Regions from separate parts of the Shewanella sp. ECSMB14102 genome, predicted to be linked through region 2. Evidence: predicted binding sites of a transcription regulator. Region 2 holds the regulator's gene; the other holds the start of a gene.
The links. The regulator FliA, encoded in region 2, starts transcription of late flagellar genes. The targets are predictions, from matches to a motif close to CTAAAGNTNNNNNNNNNNNNGCCGATA.
Positions count from the first base shown of each region.

Region 1: a site for FliA is predicted at 4,227-4,253, ahead of pomA (flagellar motor protein PomA). Genes of this name have one in related genera too.

Region 1 covers NZ_JWGX01000073.1:4,924-12,278, forward strand. The annotation lists gene RC73_RS18950 (patatin-like phospholipase family protein) at 1-834, opposite strand, end outside; gene dxs (1-deoxy-D-xylulose-5-phosphate synthase) at 997-2,862, opposite strand; gene ispA ((2E,6E)-farnesyl diphosphate synthase) at 2,884-3,765, opposite strand; gene xseB (exodeoxyribonuclease VII small subunit) at 3,766-4,005, opposite strand; gene pomA (flagellar motor protein PomA) at 4,401-5,168, shown strand; gene RC73_RS18975 (flagellar motor protein MotB) at 5,173-6,108, shown strand; gene thiI (tRNA uracil 4-sulfurtransferase ThiI) at 6,271-7,355, shown strand, end outside.
Region 2 covers NZ_JWGX01000053.1:22,437-29,791, reverse strand. The annotation lists gene RC73_RS16340 (protein-glutamate methylesterase/protein-glutamine glutaminase) at 1-763, opposite strand, end outside; gene RC73_RS16335 (chemotaxis protein CheA) at 784-3,060, opposite strand; gene RC73_RS16330 (protein phosphatase CheZ) at 3,076-3,813, opposite strand; gene cheY (chemotaxis response regulator CheY) at 3,827-4,210, opposite strand; gene RC73_RS16320 (RNA polymerase sigma factor FliA) at 4,258-4,977, opposite strand; gene RC73_RS16315 (MinD/ParA family protein) at 4,970-5,851, opposite strand; gene flhF (flagellar biosynthesis protein FlhF) at 5,856-7,232, opposite strand; gene flhA (flagellar biosynthesis protein FlhA) at 7,239-7,355, opposite strand, start outside.

The DNA of each region.
Region 1 (7,355 bases), on a different contig from region 2:
AGTGCTGTTGATGCGCCTGAGCCGCTCCAGATCTGAGTTCAGGGTATCGGAAAATATGGTATCCAGCAGATGACCGGCAATGGTGGCCGTCTTGGGATGATAATCCAATTCAAGGGGCGTGTTCTTGTGTGGGCTGTCCAGGTTGATCACCATGATCCGCTTGGCGCCCAGATGTATCGGGCTGGAAAGCGGCGCCAATTGATGCACTGAGCCATCGCCATAGTAGGACTGGGACAGCTTAATTGAGGGAAACACCATAGGAATGGCGGAGCTGGCCATCAGGTGCTCTGTGTGCAGCCGGGTGCGCTCGCCGCTGCGTCTGGCCCTTTGCCAGTTTTCCAACTCTTTGTGGGCCTGAAAGAAGGTCACGGAGCGGGAGCTGTTGTAGCAAGAGGTGTCAATGCTCAGCGCCATCAGGGAGCCGCCGCGGATGTTGCGATCGATTCGCTCGAAGTTAATCAGCTCATTGAGTAGTTGCCGCAAGGGTTCATTGTCCAGCAAACTGCCGGCGTCGGTATTGACCAGATCTCCCTGCATGCCACGAAGGGCCATCTTCGCCAGGTGTGCCAGCACGCCGGTATTGGAGGCGCGGTAGACTCTCTCTGTGTGGATATTACGCCAGATCCATTCCAGCTTTCTCAGTCCCAGGTGAAAGCAGGAGGCGTGGGTAGCGATGGCGGTGCCATTGATGGCTCCGGCCGATGTGCCGCAAACAATCTTGAATGGAATGGCGTGATTGCGGGGATAAAACTGTACCAGCGCCTTGAGCACCCCAACCTGATAGGCCGCCCTGGCACCACCGCCCCCCAACACCAAAGCCCTGCTTTCCGGCACGGCGCCTCCTTTGCTAAAGCCCAAAACCATAAGAGAATGCCAAGGTATTATTTTGCAGACACGGCTTGGCTATCTCAGTTTAACTCTAGTTGGCTTTCCTGTGGTCGGAGAAGCAAAAAACCGCCCTGAGGCGGTTTTTTTTAATGGTAGCGTATGCTTACCTTATGCGAGCCGGTTTTGGATCTGCTCGAGAATACCACTGGCATCCAGCTTGAGTTCAGTCAGTATCTCTTCCGGTGAGCCGTGTTTGATAAATTCATCCGGCAGACCAATTTGCAGCAAAGGCTTGCTGATCCCCTGGCTGGCCAGATACTCGAGCACGCCACTGCCTGCGCCGCCCATGATGGCGTTTTCTTCCACTGTTACCAGCAAGTCGTGATTGGCGGCCAGTTCCTTGATCAAATCTTCATCCAAGGGTTTGACAAAGCGCATATCGGCGACTGTGGCATTGAGGCTTTCGGCGGCTTCCAGGCTGGCAGCCAGGGTAGTGCCGAAGTTAAGAATGGCAATCTGTTTGCCCTGACGTCTAACAAGGCCTTTACCTATCGCCATCGCCGTCATCTCTTCAACCTGCTCGGCGCCGGTTGCACTGCCGCGAGGGTAGCGCACTGCGCTTGGGCCCTTATCGTAGCAGTAGCCGGTGTAAAGCATCTGCCGACATTCGTTTTCATCGGATGGCGCCATTATCACCATGTTGGGTACGCAGCGCAGGTAGCTGAGATCGAAGGCGCCCTGATGGGTAGGGCCATCGGCGCCCACAATGCCGCCGCGGTCAATGGCAAACAGTACTGGCAGGCGCTGCAATGCCACATCGTGGATCAACTGATCATAGCCGCGCTGCAGGAAGGTGGAGTAAATGGCCACTACCGGTTTATAGCCTTCACAGGCAAAGCCGGCACCTAAGGTCACTGCATGTTGCTCGGCGATGGCGGCATCGAAGTATTGCTCGGGGAATTTCTGGGAGAACTCCACCATGCCGGAGCCTTCGCGCATGGCCGGGGTGATCCCCAGTACCTTGTCATCCTTGGCGGCAATGTCGCACAACCATTTGCCGAACACCTGGGAAAAACTGGGTTTCCCGGGTTTGGTGACCGGTTTGCAAAATTGTGAAGGGTCAAACTTGGGCACAGCATGCCAGCCGATGGGATCTTTCTCCGCAGGCTCATAACCTTTGCCTTTCTTGGTCATGATATGCAGCACCTGCGGCCCCTTGAGGCTGCGCATGTTACGCAGGGTTTCTACCAGAGCATCCACATCATGGCCATCGATAGGACCTATGTAGTTAAATCCCAGCTCTTCAAACAGGGTTCCCGGTACCACCATGCCTTTAAGGTGTTCCTCGGTGCGGCGCGCCATCTCTTTGATGACGGGCATGCCCTTGAGTACTTTCTTGCCGCCTTCTCGTATCGTGGTGTAGAAGCGGCCTGACATCAGCTGTGCCAGGTGGTTATTGAGGGCGCCGACGTTTTCCGAGATAGACATCTCGTTGTCGTTGAGCACCATCAGCATGTCTTTGTGCAGATCGCCGGCGTGGTTCATGGCTTCAAACACCATGCCGCCTGTCATGGCACCATCGCCTATCACGGCTACTACCTTGCGGCCGGCCTGTTCTTTATCCGCGGCGACCGCCATTGCCAGTGCGGCGGAAATTGAGGTGCCGGAGTGGCCGACACTGAAGGTGTCGTACTCACTCTCTTCCCGCCAGGGGAAAGGATGCAGACCACCTTTTTGGCGTATGGTAGGCATGCGATCGCGACGACCGGTAAGGATCTTGTGCGGATAGGCTTGATGGCCCACATCCCAGACCAGGCGGTCAAACGGGGTGTTGTAGACATAATGCAGCGCCACGGTCAGTTCGACCGTACCTAAGCCAGAGGCAAAGTGACCGCTCGACATGCCCACAGATTTTAATAAAAACTCCCTGAGCTCGTCGGCCAGCTGAGGGAGCAGGCTTTGTGGAAGTTGACGTAACTCTTCCGGGGTATTGGCCTGTGCCAGCACAGGAAACTGAGTGATATCCAGACTCATAACGAGATACTTTGTCTCTTTTTATACTCTTCGCTCAACGATATAGCGGGCGAATTCGGCAATTAACTGGCTATTGTATGGCAATTTTGCCAGCGCTGATAGTGCATCTTCCAGCAGTTTTTGAGCTGTAGTCTTGGCGCCTTCCAGCCCCAACAGTTTCGGGTAGGTACTCTTGTTGGCATCGAGATCCGAACCCTGGGGTTTGCCAAGCTCTTCTGTGCTGCCGGTAATATCGAGAATGTCATCCTGTACCTGGAACGCCAGGCCCACGGCATCGGCGTATTCCAGCAGTGCTTGTTCTTCTTTGGCGTCAATATCGGCGGCAATGACCGCAAACTCGACGGCGCAGCGGATAAGGGCCCCTGTCTTCAATCTGTGCAAGGCGGTGAGTTGCTCAAGCGAGATCTCTTTGTCGGTGGCATTGAGATCCTGCGCCTGGCCGCCGCACATACCGCGGTAGCCGGATGCTTTTGCCAGCGCCTGTACCAGACGCAGGTGTTGGCGGTCGCTGAGGCCTTCAATGTCGCTGCTGATAAGTTCAAAGGCCAAGGTCTGCAAGGCATCACCGGCCAGAATAGCGGTGGCTTCGTTAAAGGCGATATGCACGGTTGGCTGACCGCGGCGCAGGGCATCGTCGTCCATGGCCGGCAGATCGTCATGGATCAGCGAATAGGCGTGAATACATTCTATGGCGGCGGCGCAATCATCGAGACGCTCAAGGGGGACGCCGAGCATCTCGCCTACAGAGTAGACCAGAAACGGCCGAATACGCTTTCCACCCAGCAGGGCTCCATGACGCATGGCGGCCTTGAGTCTGGGCTCGGTATCATCCAGGGTGTCCAGTATGGTGGCAATTCTTTGATTGACTCTCTGCTGGTATTGGTTAATAGCTTGGGTTAACACTCACTCACCCTCGACTGTAAATGGGCTCAATGGCGCCTGGGGATCCTGTGCCAGCAGTATGGCTACTTTCTGCTGTGCCTGTTCCAGTTTGGCTTGGCTGCTGCGCACCAAACCTATGCCACGTTCGAACTGTTTTAGCGCGTCGTCCAGCGATACTTCACCGCGTTCCAGTTCGACGACTATGCGTTCCAGCTCGTTGAGAGATTCTTCAAAACTCAGATTTTCGGGTTTTTTGGCCACAATCAGTTTCCTTGATGCACCTTGGTTGCCGGCCCATTCCTGCGACCTGATTGGCACGGTGCAAAGGTAAAAGGAGAGAGGGAGGGCTGCAGGTGTCTTGGCGTTATGTTCAGCGTGACACAAGGTATATCAGGGCGCGATAAGGGTCAAATTGAAGCGCCCGTTATTTGCTCAACAGCACGCTTTGTCGCTGATTTTTTTTAGAGAAAATTAAAATCTTCCTAAACTTGCTTAAGCCCTGTCCGATAACTCAAAATAGAAACTATTGAAAATTATCATATTCATCTCCTGTGAATAGCCAAGATCCTATATCACCCTTTGGGGCGGATCGGCTTGTATGGGATAGAGATCCCGGCCACACTGTGTCGGGTCTGCTTTAGAGGTGAGGAGCCACTGTGGATTTAGCAACCCTGATAGGACTGGTAGGTGCTTTTGCTTTTATTATCATGGCAATGGTCAGCAGTGGCGGCATTGCCATCTTTATCGATGTACCCTCTGTATTGATCGTGCTTGTCGGCTCGCTGTTTGTGGTGATGATGAAGTTCAACCTCAAGCAGTTTTTAGGGGCGGTCAAGATTGCCGCCAAGGCGTTTATGTTCAAACTGGATAAACCTGAAGAGTTGATTGAACAGTCGGTTACCATGGCAGACGCTGCCCGTAAAGGGGGCTTTCTGGCGCTGGAAGAGGCGCAAATTTCCAACAGTTTTATGCAAAAAGCGGTTGATATGCTGGTGGACGGCCATGACGGCGATGTGGTGCGTGAAGCGCTGGAGAAAGATATTCAACTGACCGAAGAGCGCCATAAGGCGGGGATCAGTATCTTCAAGGCTCTGGGTGATGTGGCACCGGCTATGGGTATGATAGGTACTCTGATTGGTCTGGTGGCCATGTTGTCCAACATGGATGACCCCAAATCCATCGGCCCGGCAATGGCGGTGGCCTTGTTGACCACCTTGTACGGCGCCATTATTGCCAATATGGTGGCGATCCCGATTGCCGATAAACTGGCGCTGCGGATGAACGAAGAGATGCTTAACCGCAATCTGATTATGGACGCTGTACTGGCTATTCAGGATGGCCAGAACCCCAGGGTGATTGAGGGCTTCCTCAAAAACTACCTGTCAGAGAAACAGCGCAAAATAGATACAACGGACGGAGAGTAGCACTATGGCCAAGCCCAAGTGTGATTGTCCGCCACCCGGTGCACCCATGTGGCTGGCAACCTTTGCCGACCTGATGTCGCTGCTGATGTGTTTCTTCGTGTTGCTGCTGGCTTTCTCTGAAATGGATGTCATGAAGTTCAAACAGATAGCCGGCTCGATGAAATACGCCTTCGGGGTGCAGAACAAGGTGGAAGTGAAAGATATTCCCAAAGGCACCTCAGTGATTGCGCTGGAGTTTCGCCCCGGACGTCCGGATCCCACCCCGATTGAAATAATTAACCAGCAAACCAACGAGATGACCCAGCAGATCCTCGAGTATCAGGAAGGGGATGACGACAGTGCCGGTGGCGTGCAGCAGCAAAGGGGCGAGCAGCGTGGCGGCGAGGCTTCGGCCACGGCGCAAGAGCAGGCCGAAGACAAGAAGACCCAGGAGCAGCAGGCAGCTCAGGATCAGATTAACGAGCAGGTCAAGAAGATGGCCGAGGCGCTCAACAAAGAGATAGTGGATGGCGCTATTGAAATCGAGTCTCTGGGGCAGCAGATTATCATCCGTATTCGGGAGAAGGGCGCCTTTGCCTCAGGTTCGGGGTTCCTGCAGCCCAGGTTCAAGCCTGTGGTGCAGGCGGTTGGTGAGCTACTCAAAGATGTGCCCGGGATCATCACTGTCTCCGGCCACACCGATGACATGCAGATAAGCAATGAGCTGTATAGTTCCAACTGGGACCTGTCCAGCCAGCGGGCCGTGGCCGTGGCCCACGAATTGGTCAAGGTGCCCGGCTTTGATGCCAGCAGAATGAAAGTGGTGGGCATGGCCTCCACTGCGTCTTTGGTGCCGAATGATTCGCCGGAGAATCGCGCCCGTAATCGCAGGGTGGAAATCTCCATTGAGCAGGGCAAGGCCAAAGAGTCTGATGAGATTGAAGTCGATCCCAATCTTTGATGGCGCAGCAGCATCAGAATCACAGCAGCCTGAAAACGGCTGCTTTTTTTAGGCATCTGCAATCCGGACACGGCTTTGGAGTGGCAAATCTCTGTGCCAGTTAGCGGGTCTTTGTTATAATCCCACGATTGCTGTTTGAAATTTTTTTTCCTCGGGATCCCCATGAAGTTTATCGTAAAGCTGTATCCAGAAATCATGATGAAGAGTAAACCGGTAAGAATGCGTTTTACCAAGATGCTCGAGTCCAATATCCGCAATGTACTCAAAAAAGTGGATGAAGACGCTGCCGTTACCCGTCAGTGGGATCGGATTATGGTGCAGGTTCCCAAAGACAAACCCCAGCTAAAGCAAGTGTTTGCCGAGCGTTTAGCTTGTATTCCCGGGATTTCTACCATCAGCCAAGTCAATGAATACAACTTTGAAACTGTTGATGATATCTACCAGCATGCTCTCAAGGTGTATGCTGACGAGCTGGCGGGCAAGACCTTCTGTGTCCGCGCCAAGCGCAGTGGCAAGCACGACTTCAGTTCGCAGGATGTGGAGCGTTATGTAGGTGGTGGCCTGAACCAGTTTACCGAAGCTGCCGGTGTGCGCCTCAAAGACCCGGATATGACCATTCATCTGGAGATCAACAACGACAAACTCTACCTGGTAGAGAAAAAGATCCCCGGGCTTGGTGGATTCCCGATCGCGACCCAGGAAGATGTGCTGTCCCTGATCTCAGGCGGTTTTGACTCAGGGGTATCCAGTTTCCAATTTATCAAGAAGGGTTCCCGTACCCACTATTGCTTCTTCAACCTGGGCGGTGCCCAGCACGAAATCGGAGTTAAGCAGGTGGCGCACCATTTGTGGAAGACTTATGGCGAGTCGCATAAAGTCAAGTTTGTGACAGTTCCCTTTGAGCCCGTAGTGGCCGAAATTCTCGAGCGTATAGACAATGGCCTGATGGGCGTCATACTCAAGCGGATGATGATGCGCGCCGCGGCCAGAGTGGCGGAGCGTATGGGAGTTCAGGCGCTGGTCACAGGTGAGAGCCTGGGACAGGTATCCAGCCAAACCTTGACCAACCTCAATGTGATTGACCGCTGTGTCGATACCCTGATCCTCAGACCTTTGATCACCATGGACAAGCAGGACATCATCAACGAGAGCCGCAAGATAGGTACGGAAGACTTTGCCAAGTCCATGCCTGAATACTGCGGCGTGATTTCACAGAAGCCAACGGTCAAGGCAGTATTGTCCAAGGT
Region 2 (7,355 bases):
CGTTGACAGCTTCTTTGACTTCTATCTTACACAAACCATTTAGCCTGCTGGCAAAGGCCGGTGTAAAAGCTGCCGGCATATGCTGTACCAATAAAATGGGATGCGGATAGTCCGCCGGAAACTGGGTCAATATTCGCTGTAATGCCACCGGCCCACCGGTGGAAGTGCCTATAACCAGCAATTTATATTGCTTGCCACTGGCTCTTGCAGGCGCCGCCCCCGCACTGCGTCTCTGCAATTGACGATTGGCTGAAATACTTGCTGCTGTGGCGCTCTGGCGCGGCAAACTGCTTGACGCTGCGGGCCGGTTTGACGAACCAAGCGGCGTAGGCGTTACGTTCGGCCGAACTATGGGGCGAAATATCCGCCTGCGTCCCAACGCCTTGACCCTTTGCTGCAGCAAACGAATCGCTTCATCCTTGTTGGTGGCAATATCTTCAAACCGCTTGGGAAGAAAATCCAAAGCCCCTGCGTCCAGCGCATCCAGGGTTGCCTTGGCGCCATCATGGGTTAAAGAAGAGAACATCAGGATAGGTGTCGGATGAGTGGCCATTATCTGCCGCACGGCGGTTATTCCGTCCATTATCGGCATTTCAATATCCATGGTGATCACCTGAGGCTTGAGCTCAGCGGCCAGCTTAACGGCTTCGGCACCGTTATTGGCCATTCCTATCACTTCAAGCTCAGGATCCTGATTGACTATTTCGCTGACTCGTCGTCGAAAGAAGCTCGAATCATCGACAACCAAAACTTTAATGGTCATTTAAATCCTTATACAGCACTTCAACGCTTGGACTTGGCGTAGTGCTTCAATAATCCTGGTACATCGAGGATCAGCGCAATACCGCCGTCCGATGTTATAGTGGCCCCCGCCATCCCCGGCGTACCGTGCAACATGGAGCCCAGCGGTTTAATCACCACCTCTTCCTGACCTATCAGGGCGTCCACCACAAAGCCTATCTGCATAGTGCCAAGCTGCACTATAACCACATGGCCATGCTTTTTGTCACCATGTTGGAAGCTCATCGGTTTACGGCTGAGCCAACGTTCGAGATAGAACAGTGGCACCGCCTTTTCCCTGACGATTACCGTCAGTTGTCCATCCACTATATTGGTCTTGGTCAGATCCAGATGGAAAATTTCATTCACACTGGAGAGCGGCAAGGCAAACACCTGCTTGGCAACTTCCACCATCAGAGTGGGCATTATCGCCAAGGTCAAAGGTACCTTAATCTCCAGACGGGTGCCTTTACCTTTGGCTGAGTCGATATGCACAGAGCCATTAAGCTGGGTGATACGGGTCTTAACCACATCCATCCCCACCCCACGGCCGGAAATATCGGAAATCTCTACCTTGGTCGAGAAGCCGGGGGCGAAAATCAGGTTATAGGCTTCCTGATCGGACATCCGGGCCGCGCTGTCTTCATCCAGCACGCCACGACTAATGGCAATCTCTTTGAGTTTCCCAGCGTCCATTCCGGCGCCGTCATCCTCAATTTTAAGCAGAATATGGTCACCTTCCTGGCTGGCTGCCAGGGTAATCACCCCGGTTCTTGGCTTACCATTGGCCTCACGCACATCAGGCATTTCAATACCATGATCCACAGAGTTACGCACCAGGTGCACCAGAGGATCGGCAAGGGCTTCGACCAGGTTCTTATCCAGATCCGTGTCTTCACCTATCATCCGCAGATCTATCTCTTTATTGAGGCTGCGGGCCAAGTCACGAACCACCCTGGGGAAACGACCGAATACCTTCTTAATCGGCTGCATCCGGGTCTTCATCACTGCCCCCTGCAAATCGGAAGTCACCAGATCCAGGTTAGCCAGCGCCTTGGACATCTCCTCGTCTTCACGGGATATCCCGAGGCTGACCAAACGGTTACGCACCAATACCAGCTCACCGACCATATTCATGATCTCATCCAGGCGAGCCGTATCAACCCGAACTGTCGTTTCCCCCTGCGGCACGCTGGCCGCAGCCTTGGCAGGTGTAGCGTCTTTAGCAACTGCAGGAGACTTGGCCTGAGGCTTGGCGGCGGCTTTAGGCGCCTCGACTTTGCTAGTTGCAGCAGCGGCCTTTTGTACCGCCGCTGCATTCGTTGCCGGCGCTTGGGACGCGGCAGCTTGAGATGCCGAGGGTTGGGATACAGCAGGCGCTGAACCACTGGCTTTAGCCCCTGGACCGGCGCCTTTGCCATGTAACTCATCGAGGAGCTTTTCAAACTCATCATCGGAGATTTCATCGGCATCGACACTGGCAGATGCGGCTTCCTCAACAACAGCACTGTTGGCTGCAGGCGCCGCGGCAAACTGCCCCTTACCATGCAATTCATCGAGCAGTCGCTCAAATTCATCGTCTGTGATGTCATCTGAAGAGGAACTTACAGGAGCGCTGTCGCTGGACTTGAGGGCGTCACTACCCAAAGCCGGAGCACTGCCGACAGAAGGCCCCTTGCCTGAACCATGCAAGGCATCCAGCAAGGCTTCAAACTCGGCTTCATCAATTTCATCTATACTAGTCGATGTCTCGGGAGTCTGTGAAGTTGGCTCCTCAAACAGCTCCACCGCGGCACTATCAAGCATGCCATCAAACAACTCATCAACACTCTCATCGCCGGTTTCTACTGCGGCAGGCGTTTCAGCCTGAGCCTGTTCTGAAGGTAAAGGCGCACCTGAGCTAAGCAGCTTGAGTTTTGCCAATAACACTTCATCTGCAGCTTCCTGCTCCTGGCCGGATTGGGTTTGGTTGAACATGGTGTTAATCGTGTCCAACGCTTGCAGTATAATATCCATCAACTCGGAGTTGACACTGCGCTTACCGGTACGCAATAAATCGAAGGTGTTTTCTGCCTCGTGACAGACATCCACCATGGGCCCTAACCCGAGGAATCCTGCACCGCCTTTGACCGTGTGAAATCCCCTGAAGATGGCGTTCAGCAAATCTGTATCTTCCGGATTATTTTCCAGAGATACCAACTGCTCTTGCAACAGCTCAAGGATCTCGCCAGCTTCAATCAAAAAATCCTGGAGTATCTCTTCATCAACATCAAAGGCCATTAAATTGACTCCTAATTAGAAACCCAGACTTGAGAGCAGATCATCGACTTCATCCTGACCATTCACCACGTCTTCGCGTTGCTCTGCGTTCAGTATGGGGCCTTCTGCCTCTATGCTCTTATCCTCAGCACCGCAGAGATCATCCAGCGGCTGCTCACCGAACACTGTCAGCAAAGAAACCAAGCTGTTTTCCACTTCCCGCACCAGCTCTATGACCCGACGGATCATCTGTCCGGTCAAATCCTGAAAATCCTGAGCCATCAGTATCTGATTCAGTAATTCCCGCAGCCGACAAGCATCGGCTTCACTCTGTTGCATAAAGTGTTGTACGTCATGACACAGGCCCTTGAACTCATGCAAGGCCAAATCACGGCGCATCAGCTTATCCCAGGCGGGTTTGACATTTTGCAGATTGGTACTCAGAGCATCCGACAAAGGCAAGCATTCTTCGACTGCGTCCATAGTTTTGTTGGCTGCTTGCTCTGTCATATCAATGACATAGGTAAGGCGTTCTTTGGCATCGGGGATATCAGTGTTGGCAAGCTCAATAAGGCGGCTATCTACCTGAAAATCCACTAAGGCGTTGTGCAACTGGCGGGTCAGCTTACCGACTTCTTCGAACAGATCCCTTTGCAGGGGAGCCGCCAGTTCCCGCAGCAATTCGTCGGCCTTATCCTGCTCTCCCTGACTGAGCAGGGCAACCAATTCCTGTGCCTGCTCCAAAGTCACCAGCCCGGATGTCTCTGCTTTCATTGCATCACCCCACTCAACCGAGCCGTTCGAAAATCTTATCCAATTTCTCTTTCAACGTAGCCGCGGTAAAAGGCTTAACAACATAACCATTCACGCCGGCCTGAGCCGCCGCAATAATCTGTTCACGTTTGGCTTCGGCAGTTACCATTAACACAGGGATATGTTTGAGATGCTCGTCGGCACGAATCGCCTTGAGCAGGTCGATTCCCTGCATCCCAGGCATGTTCCAGTCGGTCACGACGAAGTCAAAGTCGCCCTTTTGCAGCATAGGCAGAGCTGTTGAACCATCGTCTGCTTCCTGGGTGTTATTGAACCCCAGGTCTCGCAACAAGTTCTTAATGATCCGTCTCATCGTTGAAAAGTCGTCAACGATGAGAATCTTCATATTCTTGTCCAAGGTTTCCTCCGGTGAGCTGACATACTTATAAGTTGCTCAATCATTAATTACGCTTGTGTCCAGTGCTTGAGTTTGGCTTTCAGCCTCAGCATGGCCTGACTATGGATCTGGCTCACCCGGGACTCACTTACCTCAAGAATGACACCAATCTCTTTTAAATTCAGTGCTTCGTCATAATACAGCGACAAAACCAAGGCATCGCGCTCTGGCAAGCGCTTAATGGCATCGGTTAAGGCTGATTGGAATTGGCTTTGAGCCAGGCCCTCAAAAGTGTCATCTGCCGGCATATCTTCCGACATCAACACATCGGGCGCTACCCCCAAATCTTCTATTCCTATGATTTTACCGGTGGAAACATCATTGAGAATATGATGGTATTCATCCAACGACATCTCCAATCGCTCGGCAATTTCACTATCACGGGCATCCCGCCCCAACTCCTGTTCGAGCTCATCCATCACCTGAGCGACTCGCCGGTTATTGCGATGAACCGAGCGTGGAACCCAGTCGCCACGGCGTATCTCATCTATCATGGCGCCACGAATGCGGATCCCGGCAAAGGTCTCAAACTTGGCGCCTTTGCTGCCATCAAACTTGGATGAAGCTTCCAGCAATCCCATCATGCCGGCCTGCAGCAGGTCATCGAGTTGAACCGATGCAGGCAGACGGGCAAGCAGATGATGGGCTATTCGTTTTACCAGCGGTGCATAATGCTCAACGATCTGTGTCTTATCGTTTAAACCTGCGTATGCAGCCGCTTTATTCACTCGTACCATCCTCTCGGTAATCTGTCCTTTGAACCAAGCGCTCAACAAAAAACTCGAGATGCCCCCCAGGTTGCTGAGGTATCGGCCAGCTCATAATCTTGTTTGCCAGTCCATGATAAGCAATACTGGCCGGAGACTTGGGATAGGCTTCCACTATCAATTTCTGTTTCCGCACCGACTTGCGTAGGTTCTCATCAAACGGAATGGTTGCCACAAGTTCAAGTGCCACATCCAAAAATCTGTCAGTTACTTTACTGAGCTTAGCAAATAACTCCATCCCTTCCCGCAAACTCCGTACCATATTTGCGACAATTTTGAAGCGGAACACACCATGCTCACGACTGAGGATCTTAATCAGCGCATAAGCATCGGTAATAGAGGTGGGTTCATCACAGACAACCACAAGTACATCCTGTGATGCACGGGAGAAGCTGAGTACCATATCCGAGATCCCGGCAGCCGTATCGACTACCAAAATATCAAACTGGGTTTTCATTTCACTAAAGGCGCGGATAAGCCCGGCGTGCTGAGCCGCAGTCAGTTCGACCATGGCCTGAGTCCCCGAGGTGGCAGGAATAATACCTATTCCTTTTGGACCTCGAACGATAATATCATCAAGCTCCGACTCTCCCGATAGCACATGGGACAAATTGCGTTCGGCGCGTAGGCCGAGCATCACATCCACATTAGCCAACCCTAAGTCAGCATCCAAAACCAGGACACGTTTGCCTTTTTCTGCCAGAGCAACCGCAGTGTTGATGGAGACACTGGTTTTACCCACGCCCCCCTTGCCTCCGGTCACGGCAATTACTTTTACTTTTTCGTTATTTGGTTGATTCATCATTCGTAAACCGCTCGCTTGGTCCCGGGTCATAGCTTTACTCAAATGCATAGGTCATCTCTTCTGACCTGGCTTTATTATTAAAATGACTTGCTTCAGTCTTGTTCAATATGGCCAATGCCTGCTTGGCCAAGGTCAGGGTATCAGCGACCTGCATATCCTCAGGAACCCTTTGACCATCAGTAATATAACTTAATGATAATCCACTTTGGATCAACACGCTCAACGCGGCACCCAAAGAGACGGACTCATCAAGTTTAGTTAAAACCGCCCCTGCGAGATCAATTCGCTGGAAATGACTTACCGCCTCTTCAAGCACCCGACGTTGGCCGGTCGCCGAGAGCACCAGATAGCTACGAATAGGCAAACGGGTATTGGCGGCAAGGTTATCCAGTTGTTGGTACAAGCGCATATCCCTTTGCCCCATACCAGCGGTATCTATCAAAACCAGCTTCCGGCTGCGGAACTGATACAGTATCTGCTCCAACTCATTGAGGTCATGAGCCTGCTTCACCGGACATCCCATTATTTTGCCATAAGTTGCCAATTGCTCAAAGGCTCCGATGCGATAATGGTCCATGGTAACCAACAATACGGAATCCGGGCCATGATGGGCAATAAAACGGGCCGCCAATTTAGCCAATGTCGTGGTTTTACCGACTCCTGTAGGGCCGACCAGCGCAACAATACCGCCCTGACGCATTAAATCATCACCCTGATTATCAAGCAGGTTTGCCAGACTTTGCGGCAAGGCATGCCCAAGCTCAGCACTTTGATAGTGCTGACTCAGCGATGCCAGACGCTCGGCAACTTCAGGGGAGAATTCGGCTTCCAGTAATTTACGTTCCAGCATGGCGCCGACAGGATCGGTGCGGCTACGCTGATCCGCCATCAAACTGGACAGCTGATGAGTCAACAAGCCGCGCAGAGAAGCCAGCTCTTCACGCATGGCCTCCATCTCTTGTTGTTGCTTGGCGCTATTGCCCTTACTTGCCCGCTCAGGTGTTTTTTCCCGCAGCTGTGGGGCTGGTTTATGCTCTTCAGTAAGCCCTTGGGCCCAAGCCGGCATCTCCAGTTCCTTGACGTTACTTTGCTGCCCAAGCTGTTCATTCAAACGGCTCTGTTGCCGCTCAAGTAAAGCCTGCAATGAGTCGGCCACAGGCTCTGGTTTGGCTTTTCTGTTAGCCTGTACATGCCCAGCGCCGAGGGAGACTTTATCCTCCCCCAATTCCATAAAAGGCGATGCAGTTGGTGCCGCTGCTGGCTTGGGGTCGTCATAATCAACCGCTGCCACTATTTCAATGCCGCCGGTAACCTTTTTATTGGACATGATCACGGCATCTGCGCCCAGAGTCTCTTTCACCTGAGCCAGGGCTGCGCGCATATCTTTGGCAAAAAAACGTTTAATCTTCACTCTCGGTTACCCCTGTTGGCCAACGGCTGCCACTATACGTATCTGTTTCTCGTCTGGGATCTCCTGATAAGAGATCACCCGCAGATTGGGAATAGTGTGCTTAACAAAACGAGACAGGGTTGA